DNA from 4 places in the Micromonospora sp. DT46 genome. Region 3 is predicted to be linked to each of the others. Evidence: riboswitches for the same ligand, from Rfam matches in the RefSeq annotation. Region 3 holds a riboswitch; each other region holds the start of a gene.
The links. Region 3 has a riboswitch for cyclic di-AMP ahead of ACLQ20_RS03525 (coiled-coil domain-containing protein). Riboswitches for the same ligand answer to the same signal wherever they lie in the genome.
Positions count from the first base shown of each region.

Region 1: another riboswitch for cyclic di-AMP. It lies ahead of ACLQ20_RS16585 (coiled-coil domain-containing protein); the one in region 3 lies ahead of ACLQ20_RS03525 (coiled-coil domain-containing protein).
Region 2: another riboswitch for cyclic di-AMP. It lies ahead of ACLQ20_RS23875 (C39 family peptidase); the one in region 3 lies ahead of ACLQ20_RS03525 (coiled-coil domain-containing protein).
Region 4: another riboswitch for cyclic di-AMP. It lies ahead of ACLQ20_RS18925 (NlpC/P60 family protein); the one in region 3 lies ahead of ACLQ20_RS03525 (coiled-coil domain-containing protein).

Region 1 covers NZ_JBNCKW010000005.1:497,435-500,885, reverse strand. The annotation lists gene ACLQ20_RS16590 (SRPBCC family protein) at 1-283, shown strand, start outside; gene ACLQ20_RS16585 (coiled-coil domain-containing protein) at 360-1,445, opposite strand; cyclic di-AMP (ydaO/yuaA leader) riboswitch at 1,459-1,590, opposite strand; gene ACLQ20_RS16580 (cation diffusion facilitator family transporter) at 1,744-2,661, opposite strand; gene ACLQ20_RS16575 (HelD family protein) at 2,738-3,451, opposite strand, start outside.
Region 2 covers NZ_JBNCKW010000008.1:364,775-368,225, reverse strand. The annotation lists gene ACLQ20_RS23880 (acyltransferase) at 1-1,168, shown strand, start outside; cyclic di-AMP (ydaO/yuaA leader) riboswitch at 1,487-1,627, shown strand; gene ACLQ20_RS23875 (C39 family peptidase) at 1,856-2,701, shown strand; gene ACLQ20_RS23870 (alpha/beta fold hydrolase) at 2,807-3,451, shown strand, end outside.
Region 3 covers NZ_JBNCKW010000001.1:759,963-763,413, forward strand. The annotation lists gene ACLQ20_RS03520 (YibE/F family protein) at 1-904, shown strand, start outside; cyclic di-AMP (ydaO/yuaA leader) riboswitch at 1,071-1,202, shown strand; gene ACLQ20_RS03525 (coiled-coil domain-containing protein) at 1,206-2,222, shown strand; gene ACLQ20_RS03530 (carbonic anhydrase) at 2,350-3,102, opposite strand; gene ACLQ20_RS03535 (helix-turn-helix transcriptional regulator) at 3,313-3,451, shown strand, end outside.
Region 4 covers NZ_JBNCKW010000006.1:375,367-378,817, forward strand. The annotation lists gene dcd (dCTP deaminase) at 56-634, shown strand; gene ACLQ20_RS18925 (NlpC/P60 family protein) at 689-1,729, opposite strand; cyclic di-AMP (ydaO/yuaA leader) riboswitch at 1,742-1,875, opposite strand; gene ACLQ20_RS18930 (peptidoglycan recognition family protein) at 2,114-3,451, shown strand, end outside.

The DNA.
Region 1 (3,451 bases), on a different contig from region 3:
GCCGGTGCGCCTGCCGATCACCTACCGGGCCGACGTCCTCGTCGACGATGCCGACGAGATCGTCACCGTGGCCCGGCAGTGGCCTGCCACCACGGTGCGCAACCACACCCGGCTGCGGGCGGAGCCCGACGGCGTGGTCCGCATCGAGGTCGAGATCACCCTCGCCGCGCCTGCGCCGCTCTTCGGCTACGCGTTCCGCCAGGCCCGCGCCGCCCACCTCGGGCTGGCCGCCCGCCTCGCCACGGCCCTCGACACGGGCCCGCCCGGGTCGCCGGCCGACTGACCGCCGGACGGTCCCGGCCGCGGTGGCCGTCGCGCCCCCGGTGACCCGCGACGGGCGGGGCACCGGGGCGCGGGCGTCAGTAGACCGACAGGTGCACGTGGTTGGTGTGGTCGCTGGACGGGTCGCCGTTGGCCCCGCTGTACGACTTCCATCCGCTGCTGGGCAGCCAGATCTGCCTGTACCAGATCACGTAGAGCACGGCGAGCCGGTCGGCGTTGCGCACGAAGTACGCCGACAGGTTGTTGCCGTACGTCCGGTCGCCGCCGGTGGCGTCGCCGCCGAAGCCGCCCTTCTGGGCCGCGAAGTCGCAGGCCCGGCCCTTCGGGTGTTCGCCCGAGCCGCCGGGGCGGTAGCAGGAGACGTAGCGGGTGAAGCCCGCCGCCTTGGCCTGGTTGAGCGCGTGCAGGGTGCGCGGGGTGATGCAGCCGTTGGCGGGGGTGGGGTCGTTGACGCTGCACGACTCGCGCGGCCAGGAGCCGTCGGAGTTGCGCGGGGCCGCCTTCGCCGTCTTGCTGGAGGTGCCGCCCGGCGAGGTGCCCGCCCCCGTGGACTGCTGCCGCTGTTGCTGCTGCTCGCGGTTGGCGACCGTCAGCGCCCGCTCGGCCTGTTCCTTGCGCTTGGCCATCACGGTGACCTGCTTGCGCTGCTCCCGGATCTCGCCGTCCAGGGCGAGCTTGGTGCGGGTGGCCTGGTCCCGGGTCTCCTGGAGTTCGCGCAGGGCCCGGTCCTCCTTGGCGGCCACCGCGTCGAGGGCGGCGGCGCGGTCCATGAAGCCGTCCGGCGAGCTGCTGTTGAGCAGGGCGGACGCCACGCTGAGCCGGCCGGTGCGGTAGGCCGCCCCCGCGATCTCGCCGACCTTGGCGGTGTGCGCGGCCAGCTCGACCTCGGTGGTCTTGAGCTGCGCGGCGAGCTGCTGTTGCCGCTTGGCCGACGTGTCGAGGGCGCGCTTGGCGTCGAGGTAGCCCTTGCTGGCGGCCTCCAACTGGGCCCGCAGGGCGGGGGTGCCGCCCTCCTCGTCCTGGCCGGGGGCCGCGGCGAGCAGGCCGGCCCGGGTGGCGGCCGCCGCCGGGGCGGCGGTGACCGGGGCCACCGCGGCGCCGAGGGCGAGCATCGTGGCGATCAGGGCCGCCGTCCGGGCGGCACGTCGTCGTACAGGTGCCATCACTGGCATTCACGTGTCCTTCCGTCAGCCGCCGACCGGGTTAGCTGACGGGTTCGGGACGGAAGATCCCTACCGCTGACGCGGATGCACCCCACGAACATGGTTCCCCGGTTCGCCCCGCCGGGCGATTAGGCGGCGGCCACCGCCGGCACCGGTGGGTGCCGCCTGGCGGAGGCCGAAGCCGAGCCTACCGGTGCCGGTGTGACTGATGCAGCGCAGGTGACGGAGGGTGTACGTCCACTAGCAGTCAAATCCGGCATAAGCGCACAATACTCTCCCAGATTTAAGGTTGTCCTCATTACCACTCAACCGACCCGCAGGCCCCGCGCGACGCTCCGGGCTCGATCTGCAACGTGGCGTGCTCGATGTGGAAGTCGTCGTGCAGCGCGGCCCGGGCGGCGCCCAGCACCGCGCCGACCTCCGCGCCGGGTGCCATGGTCAGGTGGGCCGAGGCCACCTCCATGCCGGAGGTGAGCGTCCAGACGTGCAGGTCGTGCACCTCGGCGACGCCGGGCACGGCGGCCAGCCGGTCGTGCACCGCGGTCACCTGGAGGTGCTCCGGCGCGGCCTGCACCAGGATGCGCAGCGCGGCCCGCCCGAGCCGCCAGGTGCGCGGCAGGATGAACACCCCGATCGCGACCGCCACCAGCGGGTCCGCCCACCACCAGCCGGTGGTGGCGATCAGCAGCGCGGCCCCGATCACGCCGAGTGACCCCAGCAGGTCGCCGAGCACCTCCAGGTACGCGCCGTGGACGTTGATGCTCTCCTTCGCCCCGGAGCGCAGCAGCGCGAAGGCGCCGATGTTGGCGAGCAGGCCGAGCACGGCGACCACCAGCATCGGGCCGGCCAGCACCTCCGGCGGGTCGCCGAAGCGGCGCACCGCCTCGATCACGACGTAGACCGCGACGCCGGAGAGCAGCATGGCGTTGGCCAGTGCGGCCAGCACCTCCAGCCGGTAGAGGCCGAAGGTGCGTTGCGGGTCGGCGCCCGCCCGCCGGGTGGCGGCGATCGCCGCGAGCGCCATGCCGATGCCGAGCACGTCGGTGAACATGTGCCCGGCATCGCTCAGCAGGGCCAGCGAGCCCGTGCGGAAGGCCGCCACCGCCTCCACCACCATGAGGCCGGCGAGCAGCCCGAACGCCGCCCAGAGCCGGCCCCGGTGGCGGTGCGCGGCATTCGCCACCGACCCGTGATGGTGGTCATGACCTGCGCCCACGCGCCCACCCTCCGTCAGGCGTCCGGATTCGCGTTCAATCTATGCTCACATCGCTATGTATGCAAGTAACGGCGGCTCAGCCGATCGGGTCGACGGTGGTCAGCCGCTGGGTGGCCCGGGACAGCGCCACGTAGAGCGTCCGCACCCCCGACCCCGGGTCGGCCCGGATCTCGCCCGGAGCGACGAGGACGACCCCGTCGTACTCCATGCCCTTGGCCTCCAGGCTGGTCACCACCTGCAAACGCGGCGCGCCGAGCCCGCCCAGCCAGCCGGCCACCTCGTCGCGGCGCGGCACCGGCGTGATCACCCCGACCGTGCCCTCGACCTCGGCGAGCAGCGCGTCGGCCGCCGCCACGACGGCGCTCTCCAGCTCCGCCGGCGGTACCGACAGCGCGACCGGGTCGACGCCGGTGGAGCGCACCGCCCGGGGCAGCGGCAGGTCCGGGTGCAGCCGGCGGATCTCGGCCGCCGCCACCGCGAAGATCTCCGCCGAGTTGCGGTAGTTCGTGGTGAGGGTGAAGTGGTGCCGCTTGCGCCGGCCCAACGCCTGGTCCCGGGCCCGGTTCAGCTCCTCCGGATCCCCCGTCCACGCCGTCTGCGCCGGATCGCCCACCACCGTCCACGAGGCCAGCCGGCCCCGCCGGCCGATCATGCGCCACTGCATCGGCGAGACGTCCTGCGACTCGTCGACCACCACGTGCGCGTACTCCCGGTAGTCGTCCGGGCGTTCCCGCGCCGCCTCGCGGGCGGCGCGCTGCCGGTCGGCGAAGGTGCTCAGCTCGCGTACCCC
Region 2 (3,451 bases), on a different contig from region 3:
CGGGCTGCGCTGGGTCGCCGCCCTGCTCGTCTTCGGGTTCCACGTCGCGACGATGGGCATCATCGCCGAGCCCGGCCAGAAGGCCGTCGTGGACTGGGCCTTCGCACTCGGGCTGTCGGGCGTGCAGTTCTTCTTCATCCTCAGCGGCTTCGTGCTGGTCTGGTCGGCCCGACCCACCGACACCCGTCGGGCGTTCTGGCGGCGCCGGGTGGCCAAGATCTGGCCGAGCCACGTGGTGCTGTGGGTGGCGGCCCTGGCGGTCGCGGCCTGGTTCGCCGACCCCGTGGACCGGTTCGTCGCGGTGGAGAACCTGTTCCTCCTCCAGGCGTGGGACCCGCGGCCGGGCCACTTCTACAGCATCAACACGGTCAGCTGGTCGCTGTCCTGCGAGTTCTTCTTCTACCTCTGCCTGCCGTTGGCGCTGCCGCTGATCCGCCGGGCCCGACCGTGGGCCCTGTGGGCCGTCGTGGTCGCGGTGCCGCTGCTCATCCTGGCGCTCTGGCCGGCCCAGGCGCTGGTGCCCGAGGAGAGCCGCTGGTGGTTCACCCAGATCTTCCCGCCGGTGCGGTCGCTGGAGTTCTGGATGGGCGTCGCCGCCGCCGAGCTGATGCGGCGTGGCCGGTGGCGCGGGCCGGGCCTGCCGCTGGCCAGCCTGCTCTTCGTGGCGACCTGGGTGGTCGCCGCGCAGTGGGTCCGCGCCGAACTGTGGGCGGCGCTGCTCTCGGTCGCGTACATCCTGGTCATCGCCGCGGCGGCGGACGCGGACGTGCGCGGGCGGCGCTCGCCGTGGCGGTCCCGGCCGATGATCTGGCTGGGCGAGGTCTCCTTCGCCTTCTATCTGGTGCACGTCCTCGTGATGATCACCGTCCTGCGGCTCACCGGCGACTGGGGCGTCGGCTTCACCGGCTGGTCGGGGCTGGCGGTGGTGCTCGGCTTCCTGCTGGTCAACCTGGCCCTGGCCGGCCTGTTGCACCGTCTCGTCGAGACGCCGATGATGCGGCTGCTCACCCCGCGCAGGCCGGTCCGGACGCCGCGGGACGGGGACGGCGCCGGGCAGGACCCCGGCGGCCCCGGGGCGACGCCGGGGGATCGGGGCAGCGCCGTGCCGCGCCCCCGGGCCGCCGGCCCGCAGGACGACCACCGACCGACGTACGCCGACTCGCGCTGAGCGCCCCGGCGACCGGAGTGTCCGCCGACGAAATCCCGGCCGTTTCGGTGACGCCGGTCACCACGTCGGCGAACCGGTCATCGGGCGCGGCCCGGTCGATTCCTGCCGGGGTTTCGGCGCCGATGTCCGCCACTTGTCCCGTTGTCGCCCGGAGGTGCGCGCAGAAACGGTCGTCCCATTGAGTCGCGTCAGTGGCGAAGTGCCCGCAAAAATTGTCTGCCGATCAAGGTTTAGGCAGGTGGGACGGGGTTGGCAGGGCGCGGACCGGCCAGTAATGTCGGCGCGTCCGGTGCGGTACCCGATCGCCAGAGGCGACGCCGCGCCGACCCGCCTAATCGTGAACGACGAACCGGGGACCCAGTGCTCGTTGGGGTGAATCCGTGGGCCGTGGGCCCGTGGTAGGGCGTTCTTCCCGCCCGAATCCGTCAGCTAACCCGGTCGGCGGTGTCGGAAGGAGTTCCATCGTCATGCCACACCCGTACACCCCTCGGTTGTGCCGCCGTCTCCACGGCGCCGCGGTGACCGCGCTCGTCCGCCCGCAGGTCATGAGCTGACCCACCGGTCACCGTCCGTCGCCCGGCGTCCCGGGCGCATCCCCTGAGTGGCCCACCACCCGCCCGGACGCCCGTCCGCGCGGTCGGTCCGCCCTGCCCTCGGCGCGGACCGACGGCCGCTCACCCCGAGCCCGTGGAGGAAACCGTGAAGCACCACCTCAAGCGACAGCTGCGTCGCCTCACGTCCGAGCGTCCGTACCAACTGGCCGCCGCGTCCGCCGCGGCGCTCGTGCTGGCGTCGGGCACGGGCGCGCTGCTGGCCGGAACCGACGAGGCCCCCGCCGCCGCGCAGGCCCCGGTGGCCGCGACCGAACTGCGGGACGACGCGTCGGCCTCGCGCAGCCAGGCCCGGGTCGCGCCCGCCCCGTCCAGCGCCGCCCCGGCCGCGTCCAGCGCCGCCCCGTCGGCCAGCGCGTCCAGCGCCGCCCCGGACCCGGACCTGACCCGCAAGCCGGAGCCGCCGAAGCCTCCGGCCGCCAAGAGCCTGGACTACGACTACCAGGCCCAGACCACCTTCTACAACTGTGGTCCGGCGGCCGTCCGGCACGCCCTCAGCGCCGCCGGCATCGCGCGCAGCCAGGACGCCCTCGGTGCCCAGCTGGGCACCGACCAGATGGGCACCGACTCGGCCCAGGACACCACCCGCGTGCTGAACGCGGTGGTGAAGGGCGACCCGTACCGGACCCGGATGATCCCCGGTGGCGCCGCCACCCCGGCCCAGATGGACCGGCTCCAGGCCGACGTCGTCGCGGCCATCACCGACGGGCGGGGCGTCGTGGTCAACGTCGCCGGCAGCGCCACGGACACCGACGGCGGCTGGCACTCCTTCCCCGGCGGCCACTACATCGCGGTGGTCGGCTACCAGGACGAGGGGCGGCTGGTGAAGATCGCCGACTCGGCGAACCCGGCGACCGCGTCGTACTGGATCAGCACCATCGCCCTGGCGAACTGGGCCGCCACCCGCGGCTACTCCGCCTGAGCGACGCCGTCGGGCGTCGGCTCCCCACCCGGGGGGTCGGCGCCCGATGTCGTGTCCGGGTCACGGCCCTCGCCCGCGGCGTCCGACGGGTGGCACACTGCGCCCATGGTCGATGAGTCGGGTGAGCGGGACGGCCGGCGGGTGCTCCTGCTGCTGCACGGCATGGGCGCGACAGGCGACGTGTGGCTGCCCTGGGCGCCGCTGCTGGAGCGTCGGTGGGCGGGGCGGTGGCTGGCGCCCGACCTCGCCGGCCACGGCTGGTCGCCGCCGCTGCCGGAGTACTCCTTCCCGGGGCTGGCCGCGCGGATCGGCGCGGGGCTCGCGGCGGGGGACCGGCTCGTCGTGCTGGGGCACTCCCTCGGCGGGGTGGTCGGGCTGGCGCTGGCCGCCCGGGGCGCCGGGCTGCCCGTCGACGCCGTCGTCGGGCTCGGCATCAAGGCCGTCTGGTCGCCGGCGGAGCTGGCCAAGGCGGGTGAGCTGGCGGCCCGGCCGGTGACCTGGTTCGCCAGCCGGGACGAGGCGGCCCGCCGCTACCTGCGGGTGGCCGGCCTGACCGGGCTCTTCGCCCCGGAGCACCCCGTCGTGGAGGCGGGGCTGCGGCAGGTCGACGGCCGCTGGCGGCTGGCGATGGACCCGGCCGCGTTCGGCGTGGGCGCGCCGGAGCTGCCCGCCCTGCTGGCGGCGACCGACGTGCCCGTGCTGCTGGCCCGCGGCGAGCACGACCCCATGGTCACCGACGCCCAGCTCACG
Region 3 (3,451 bases):
CTGGCTGGTGGCGCTCTTCGCGGCCGCCATCGTCGCCTTCGGGCGGTGGCGTGGGCTGGCCGCGCTGGGCGGCCTGGCGGCGAGCTTCGCCATCCTGCTGACCTTCGTGCTGCCGGGCATCAGCGCCGGGAACCCGCCCCTGCTGGTCGCGGTCGTCGGCGCCGCTCTGATCATGTTCGTGGTGCTCTACCTGACCCACGGCGTGACGGCGCAGACCTCGGTCGCCGTGCTCGGCACGCTGGGCAGCCTGGTGCTGACCGGTGTCCTCGGCACGATCGCCACCGCCGCGACCCACCTGACCGGGTTCGGCTCCGAGGACGCCACCACGCTGTCGATGTACCAGGCCGACGTCGACCTGCACGGGCTGCTGCTGGCCGGGATCATCATCGGCTCCCTCGGCGTGCTGGACGACGTCACGGTGACCCAGGCCGCCACGGTCACCGAGCTGGCGCACGCCAACCCCGGGCTGTCCCGGACGCAGCTCTACCGGGCGGCGACCCGGGTCGGCCGGGCGCACATCGCCTCGACGGTGAACACCATCGTGCTGGCGTACGCCGGCGCCTCCCTGCCGGTGCTGCTCCTGCTGACCGCCGACTCGCGGGCGGTGACCCAACTTCTCACCAGCGAGTTCCTCGCCCAGGAGATCGTCCGCAGCGCGGTCGCCACCCTGGGTCTGATCGCCGCCGTGCCGCTGACCACCGCGCTGGCGGCCCTGGTGACCACGGCCGGCCGACGCGGCGGGGACGCGACCGACCGCGCCGCCACCGCGCCCGCGCCGACGCCCCGGCCGGCCACCGAACGGTCCGAGGCGCTGGAGGCCCTCAGCGGGCCGCGCGGGGACACGCCGTCCGCCGCTCCCGCCGGATGGCCCGATGGGCACAGAAGTACGGACACCGCATGGTGACGCTCCTCAGCGTGACCGAACAGGACGTTCGTCCTGATAAATGCGTCACTGGTCACCGTCCGCCATTACGAAATAACGCATTTAGTCGGCTTAGGGACGTAGATCCCCGGGAGCGTTCTCGGGTAACCTCGCTGCCGGTCACCGCCGAAGGCGCGCAGCGGCGCCTGCGGTGCCGCCGCCCAATCGCCGCGAGGCGAACCGGGGACCCAGGTACGTGGGGTGAATCCGCGACAGCGGTAGGGGCCACTTCCGCCCCGAACCCGTCAGCTAACCCGGTCGGCGGTCGACGGAAGGGAAAACTGTGACGGCACCCCTACGCCGCTGGCTGACGCCCGTGGTGGCCGTACTCGCCGCTCTGGCGGTCTTCGCCGGGCCTCTCCCGGCGGCGGCCGCGCCCACCCCGCCCAAGCCCTCCGGGCACGGGGACGACGAGCCCAAGCTGCTCGACGACCTCATCGAGGCCCGGAACCGGTCCTACGTGCAGGCCAAGGCGAAGCTGGCGAAGTCGAAGAAGCGCCAGCTCGAACTGGCCCTGGAGGTCTCCCGGGCGCAGGCCGAACTGAACGCGCTGGCTCCCCAGGTCAGCCAGATCGCCGCCCAGTCCTACCGCACCGGGCGGATCGGCGCGGTGTCCATGCTGCTGGACACCGCCAGCCCCGACTCGTTCGTCAAGCGCGCCGCCGCCCTCGACGAGCTCAACCTGGTCAACTCCAAGAAGCTCGCCGAGGTGAACGCGGTCAAGGACCGCGCCGAGCAGGCCAAGCTGGCGCTCGACACCGAGGTCCGCGAACAGCAGAAGCTGACGAACGAGATGGCGCGCGGCAAGCGGGAGGCGGAGAAGGCGCTCGCGCTGGTCGGCGGCAGAGGGCTGACCAGCGGCAAGGTGGTCGCCACCTCGCCGGTGGCGAAGATCGCGCCGGGGCGGGCGGCCGACGGCGACTGGACGCCGCTGTCACCCACCGAGGCCGACCCCACCACCTCCGGCCGCATCACCGCGCGCACCCTGCACATGTACAAGGAGGTCAAGCGGGCCGGCTTCAACCGGTTCGTCGGCTGTTACCGCCCCGGCGGGCCCTACGAGCACCCGAAGGGCCGGGCCTGCGACTGGTCGCTGCAGAAGAGCGGCTTCTCCCCCTGGCACAACGACGACACCTACATGTACGGCAACAACCTGACCGCGTTCCTGGTCCGCAACGCCGACCGGCTCGGCGTCTACTACGTGATCTGGAACAGACAGATCTGGTTCCCGGCGACGGGCTGGAGCTCCTACAGCGGTCCGTCGAACCACACCGACCACGTCCACGTGTCCCTCTGGTAGACACGCACGCGCGCGGCACAGCCGAGAGCGCGGACAGGGCCGCCCCGCCGAACGCGGGGCGGCCCTGTTTCGTCGTACGGACCCGCCCGCCAGGGCGGTGACAGGCGGGCGGTGGGTGGGTGGTTGTTCAGGCGAGCGCGGCGCTGGCCGCCGCCTCCGGCGCGTCGGCCGCAGCGGCGGGCACCTCGGCCACCGTCCGCACCTCGCCGGCGGTCAGCCGGTACGACATGCCGACCACCCCGCAACGGCCGGCGGCCACCTCCGCGGCGAGGACGGCGGAGCGGCCCAGCATCGCCTCGACGGTGTGCGCGATGTGGATGTCGACGATCCCGTCGATGTCGTCCACGCCCTCGGCGGCGGCCCGGCGCAGGCTGGGCACCACGGCGTCCACCACGGCGCACAGGTGCCCGACCGGCGGGGTGCCGGTGGCGGCCGCCGTACGCGCCGCCTGGACGGCCCCGCAGGAGTCGTGCCCGAGCACCACCACCAGCGGCGTGCCCAGGACCGTGACGGCGTACTCCACGCTGCCCAGCACCTCGGGACCGATGGTGTGCCCGGCGGTGCGGACCACGAAGAGGTCACCGAGGCCGCGGTCGAAGATGATCTCGGCGGCGAGCCGGGAGTCGGAGCAACCGACGATCACCGCGAAGGGGTGCTGCCCGTCGGCGACCGCGGCGCGGTGCCCGGCGTCCTGGTTGGGGTGGCGCGGGGCGCCGGTCACGAACCGCCGGTTACCGGCGTGCAGCTCGGCGAGCGCCTGCTCGGGACTCGCGGGGACGGCGAACGCGGTGCCGACGTCGGCCGGGGTCCCGCCCGTGGCCGGCGCCGGGAGCGTCCGCTCCGGGCCCGGTTGGGTTCCTGGCGATCCGGGACGACTCATCCCACACCTCGCTACCTCACGTGAACGGCCTGGTCACCCGGGCCGACGCTGGACGCGGGCTGCCACCACCGTCACACGCACTGCAAGATACGTCAAGGGATGCGTGATATGCATTTCATATGTCCGGCGGCCCGGTGCGACGGCGGCCGGGCCTCCGCGCGTCCCTCGGCCGCGAGGGCGCGCAGGAAAACACGAAGCAGGGGCCATACGATGGCGGGCATGGCGACGACAGGGGAGAACGGGAGCACCCGCAACTGGACCTTCCTCACCAACCACGGGCACGTGCTGCTCGCCATCGCCCGCAACCCCACCGCCCGGCTCCGCGACGTCGCCGACGAGGTGGGCGTCA
Region 4 (3,451 bases), on a different contig from region 3:
TACGAAGATGCACTCCGACACGCAGGTCACGCGTGTCGGTCGCTAAGGTGTGCGGATGCTGCTCTCCGACCGCGACCTGGCCTCCGAGATCGAGGCGGGAACGCTCGCGCTGGAGCCGTTCGAGCCCGCGCTGGTGCAACCGTCCAGCATCGACGTACGCCTGGACAAGCTCTTCCGGGTCTTCAACAACCACCTCTACACCCACATCGACCCCGCGCAGCAGCAGGACGACCTCACGTCGATGGTCGAGGTGCCCGAGGGCGAGCCGTACGTGCTGCATCCGGGCGAGTTCGTGCTCGCCTCGACGCTGGAGGTGATCACGCTCGGCGACCAGCTCGCCGGCCGCCTGGAGGGGAAGAGCTCACTGGGCCGACTGGGCCTGCTCACCCACTCCACGGCGGGCTTCATCGACCCGGGCTTCTCCGGTCACGTGACCCTCGAACTGTCCAACGTCGCGAACCTGCCGATCACCCTCTGGCCGGGCATGAAGATCGGTCAGCTCTGCATCTTCCGGCTCTCGTCGCCGGCGCAGCACCCGTACGGCTCGGCCGTCTACGGCTCGCGCTACCAGGGGCAGCGCGGCCCGACCCCGAGCCGCTCCTGGCAGCACTGGCGCACCTGGCCCACCCGCTGACCCGGCCTGCGAGCGCGCGGAGGGCCCCCGCCGGGCAGGGACCCTCCGCGCGCCTCAGCCGGGTCGGCCGTAGCTGTGGATCGGGCCGTCGTCGACCTTCTTCATCTTGATCGGCACCCCGGCGCGGGAGGCGTGCACCACCCAGCCCCCGCCGACGTACATGCCGACGTGGTGCAGGTCGCTGTAGTAGAAGACGAGGTCGCCGGGGCGCAGCTCGCCCCGGCTGACCGACGCGGTGGCCCGGCGCTGCTGCGCGGCGTTGTGCGGCAGCGACACCCCCGCCTTCGCCCAGGCGGCGAGCATCAGGCCGGAGCAGTCGTACGAGTTCGGCCCCTCGGCGCCCCAGACGTAGGGCTTGCCGATCTGCGCGCAGGCGAACTTCACGGCGGTGCCGGCCGGGCCGCCGGGATAGCCGGCCGGGCAGGGGGCGGGACGCAGCGGCCCGCCGCCGCCGTTGCCGTAGACCCGCAGCCGTAGCTTCTGCAACCGGTCGATCTCGGCGTTGATCTGCTTCTTCTTCGCCGCGAGCTGGGCCTCGGTGCGGCTGAGCTGGACGACCATCTCGTCCAGCGGCGCCTTCTTGGCGGCCAGCCGGTCGCGCAGCTCGGCGACCTGCCGCACGTCCTGCTGCTGGTGCTGGGCGAACTGGTCGAGCAGTTCGAGCTGCCCGATCATCTCGCTCGGCGAGCGGCTGCCCAGCAGGGCGTTGACGACGGAGACGTTCTCGCCCTTGTAGGCGCGGGCTGCCAGCGCGCCGACCTTCTCCATCGCCTGGTCGACCTGCTTCTCCAGCGGCCCGATCTGCGCGGCGAGCGCGTCGGCCTGCTTCCGCCTGGCGGCCAGGTCCTGGCGGGTGGCGTTGTGCCGTTCGATGGTCGGTTCGAGCTTGTTCCAGTCCTCGTCGATCTGCCGCTCGATCTCGGCGACCGTCGGTTCGGCGTGGGCCGCCGTGGCGCCGCCGGTCAGGACGACGGCGAACGCGGCCAGGGCGGCGAGGGCGGTGGTGCAGCGGTACCAGCGTGGGCGCGGCGCAGCCGTCACCGGGTCGGCGAGGGCCGACCGGGCCGACGGTGGCCGCGGGGCATGGTGTGCCACCGGGCTTCGTACTCCTTCTTCCGTACCGCCTACCGGGTTAGCTGACGGGTTCGGGCGGGAAGGGGCGCCCTACCGCAGGACTGCGGATTCACCCCGGGGAACCTGGGTCCCCGGCTCGCTCGGGAGCGACTCGGCGGTGTCGGACCGTCACCGCCCTGGTTGGACGGAATGTCACCGGCCGACGAATGACCAGAGTAGAGACGACCGTTATCGATCCGCAACCCTACGGGCAGTGACACTCCGTACCCACCCGGATCGGGCGGATCCGCAACCCGGGCGACGAAGATTTTCTTCCTTCTGAAGTGTCTGACGGAAAGGTATTGACCAGAGGCGGCGGGCGGGGCGAAGGTGACCCCACCTTTGCCCGTCCGAACTGGGGGTCTGATGCACCTGTCAGCGACATCGAGGAGCAGACGCGTCCTGCTGGCCGCCGCCGTGGCCGCCGCCATGGCGGCGACGCCGCTCACCGCCGCCGGATCCGCCGCCGCGGCAGCGCCGGTGAACGACCGGCAGCAGCAGTACGCCGCCGCGGCCGCCGAGTACGGCGTACCGGAGAGCGTCCTGCTCGGGGTCTCCTACCTGCAGTCCCGCTGGGACACCAACGCCGGCACGCCGAGCACCAGCGGCGGCTACGGACCGATGCACCTCACCGACGCCGAGCACGTCACCGCCCTCGCCGGCGGCACGCACCACGACGAGGGCACCGAGGACCCGCGCGGCGACGACTCCCGCCCGTCCCTGGCCGAGGCGGGCGAGCCGCCGGCCGCCACGCCGCCCGCCGAGGCCGCGCTGCGGACCGTCGACGCCGCCGCCGAGTTGACCGGCGCCAGCGAGGAGTCGCTGCGGACGGACGTCACGGCGAACATCCGGGGCGGCGCGGCGCTGCTGGCCGCGTACCAGAAGGAGATCGGCGCCCCGGTCGGCGCCGGCACCGACCCGGCGGCCTGGTACGGCGCGGTGGCCCGGTACTCCGGCGCGGACAGCGCCGACGCCGCGGCGGCCTTCGCCAACGAGGTGTACGCCACCATCGCCACGGGCGACAGCCGGGTGACCGACGACGGGCAGCGGGTCACGCTGGCCGGCCGGGCGGTCCAGCCGGACCGCTCCTGGCTGGACCGGCTGCGCCTGCGCAAGCTCGCCCGGCCGGACGGGCTGGAGTGCCCGAGCGACATCTCCTGCGAGTGGATCCCGGCGCCGTACGAGAACTACGGCCCCACCCTGGGCGACTACGGCAACCACGACCTGGGCAACCGTCCCACCCAGCAGAAGATCGAGTACATCGTCATCCACGACACCGAGGGCTACTTCGGCCCCAGCGTCAACCTGGTCAAGGACCCGAAGCGGGTGGGTTGGCACTACACCCTGCGCTCGGTGGACGGGCACATCGCCCAGCACATCAAGACCAAGAACGTCGGCTGGCACGCCGGCAACTGGTACGTGAACGCCAAGTCCATCGGCCTCGAACACGAGGGCTTCGCCGGGCACGGCACCTGGTACACCGAGGCGATGTACCGCACCTCCGCCAAGCTGGTCCGACACCTGGCGCGGGCGTACAACATCCCGCTGGACCGCAACCACATCATCGGGCACGACAACGTCCCCGGCACCGTCGCCGCGAACGTGCGCGGCATGCACTGGGACCCGGGACCGTACTGGGACTGGTCGCACTACTTCGACCTGCTCAAGGCGCCGTTCAAGTCGACCGGCACGCACCGGACCGGG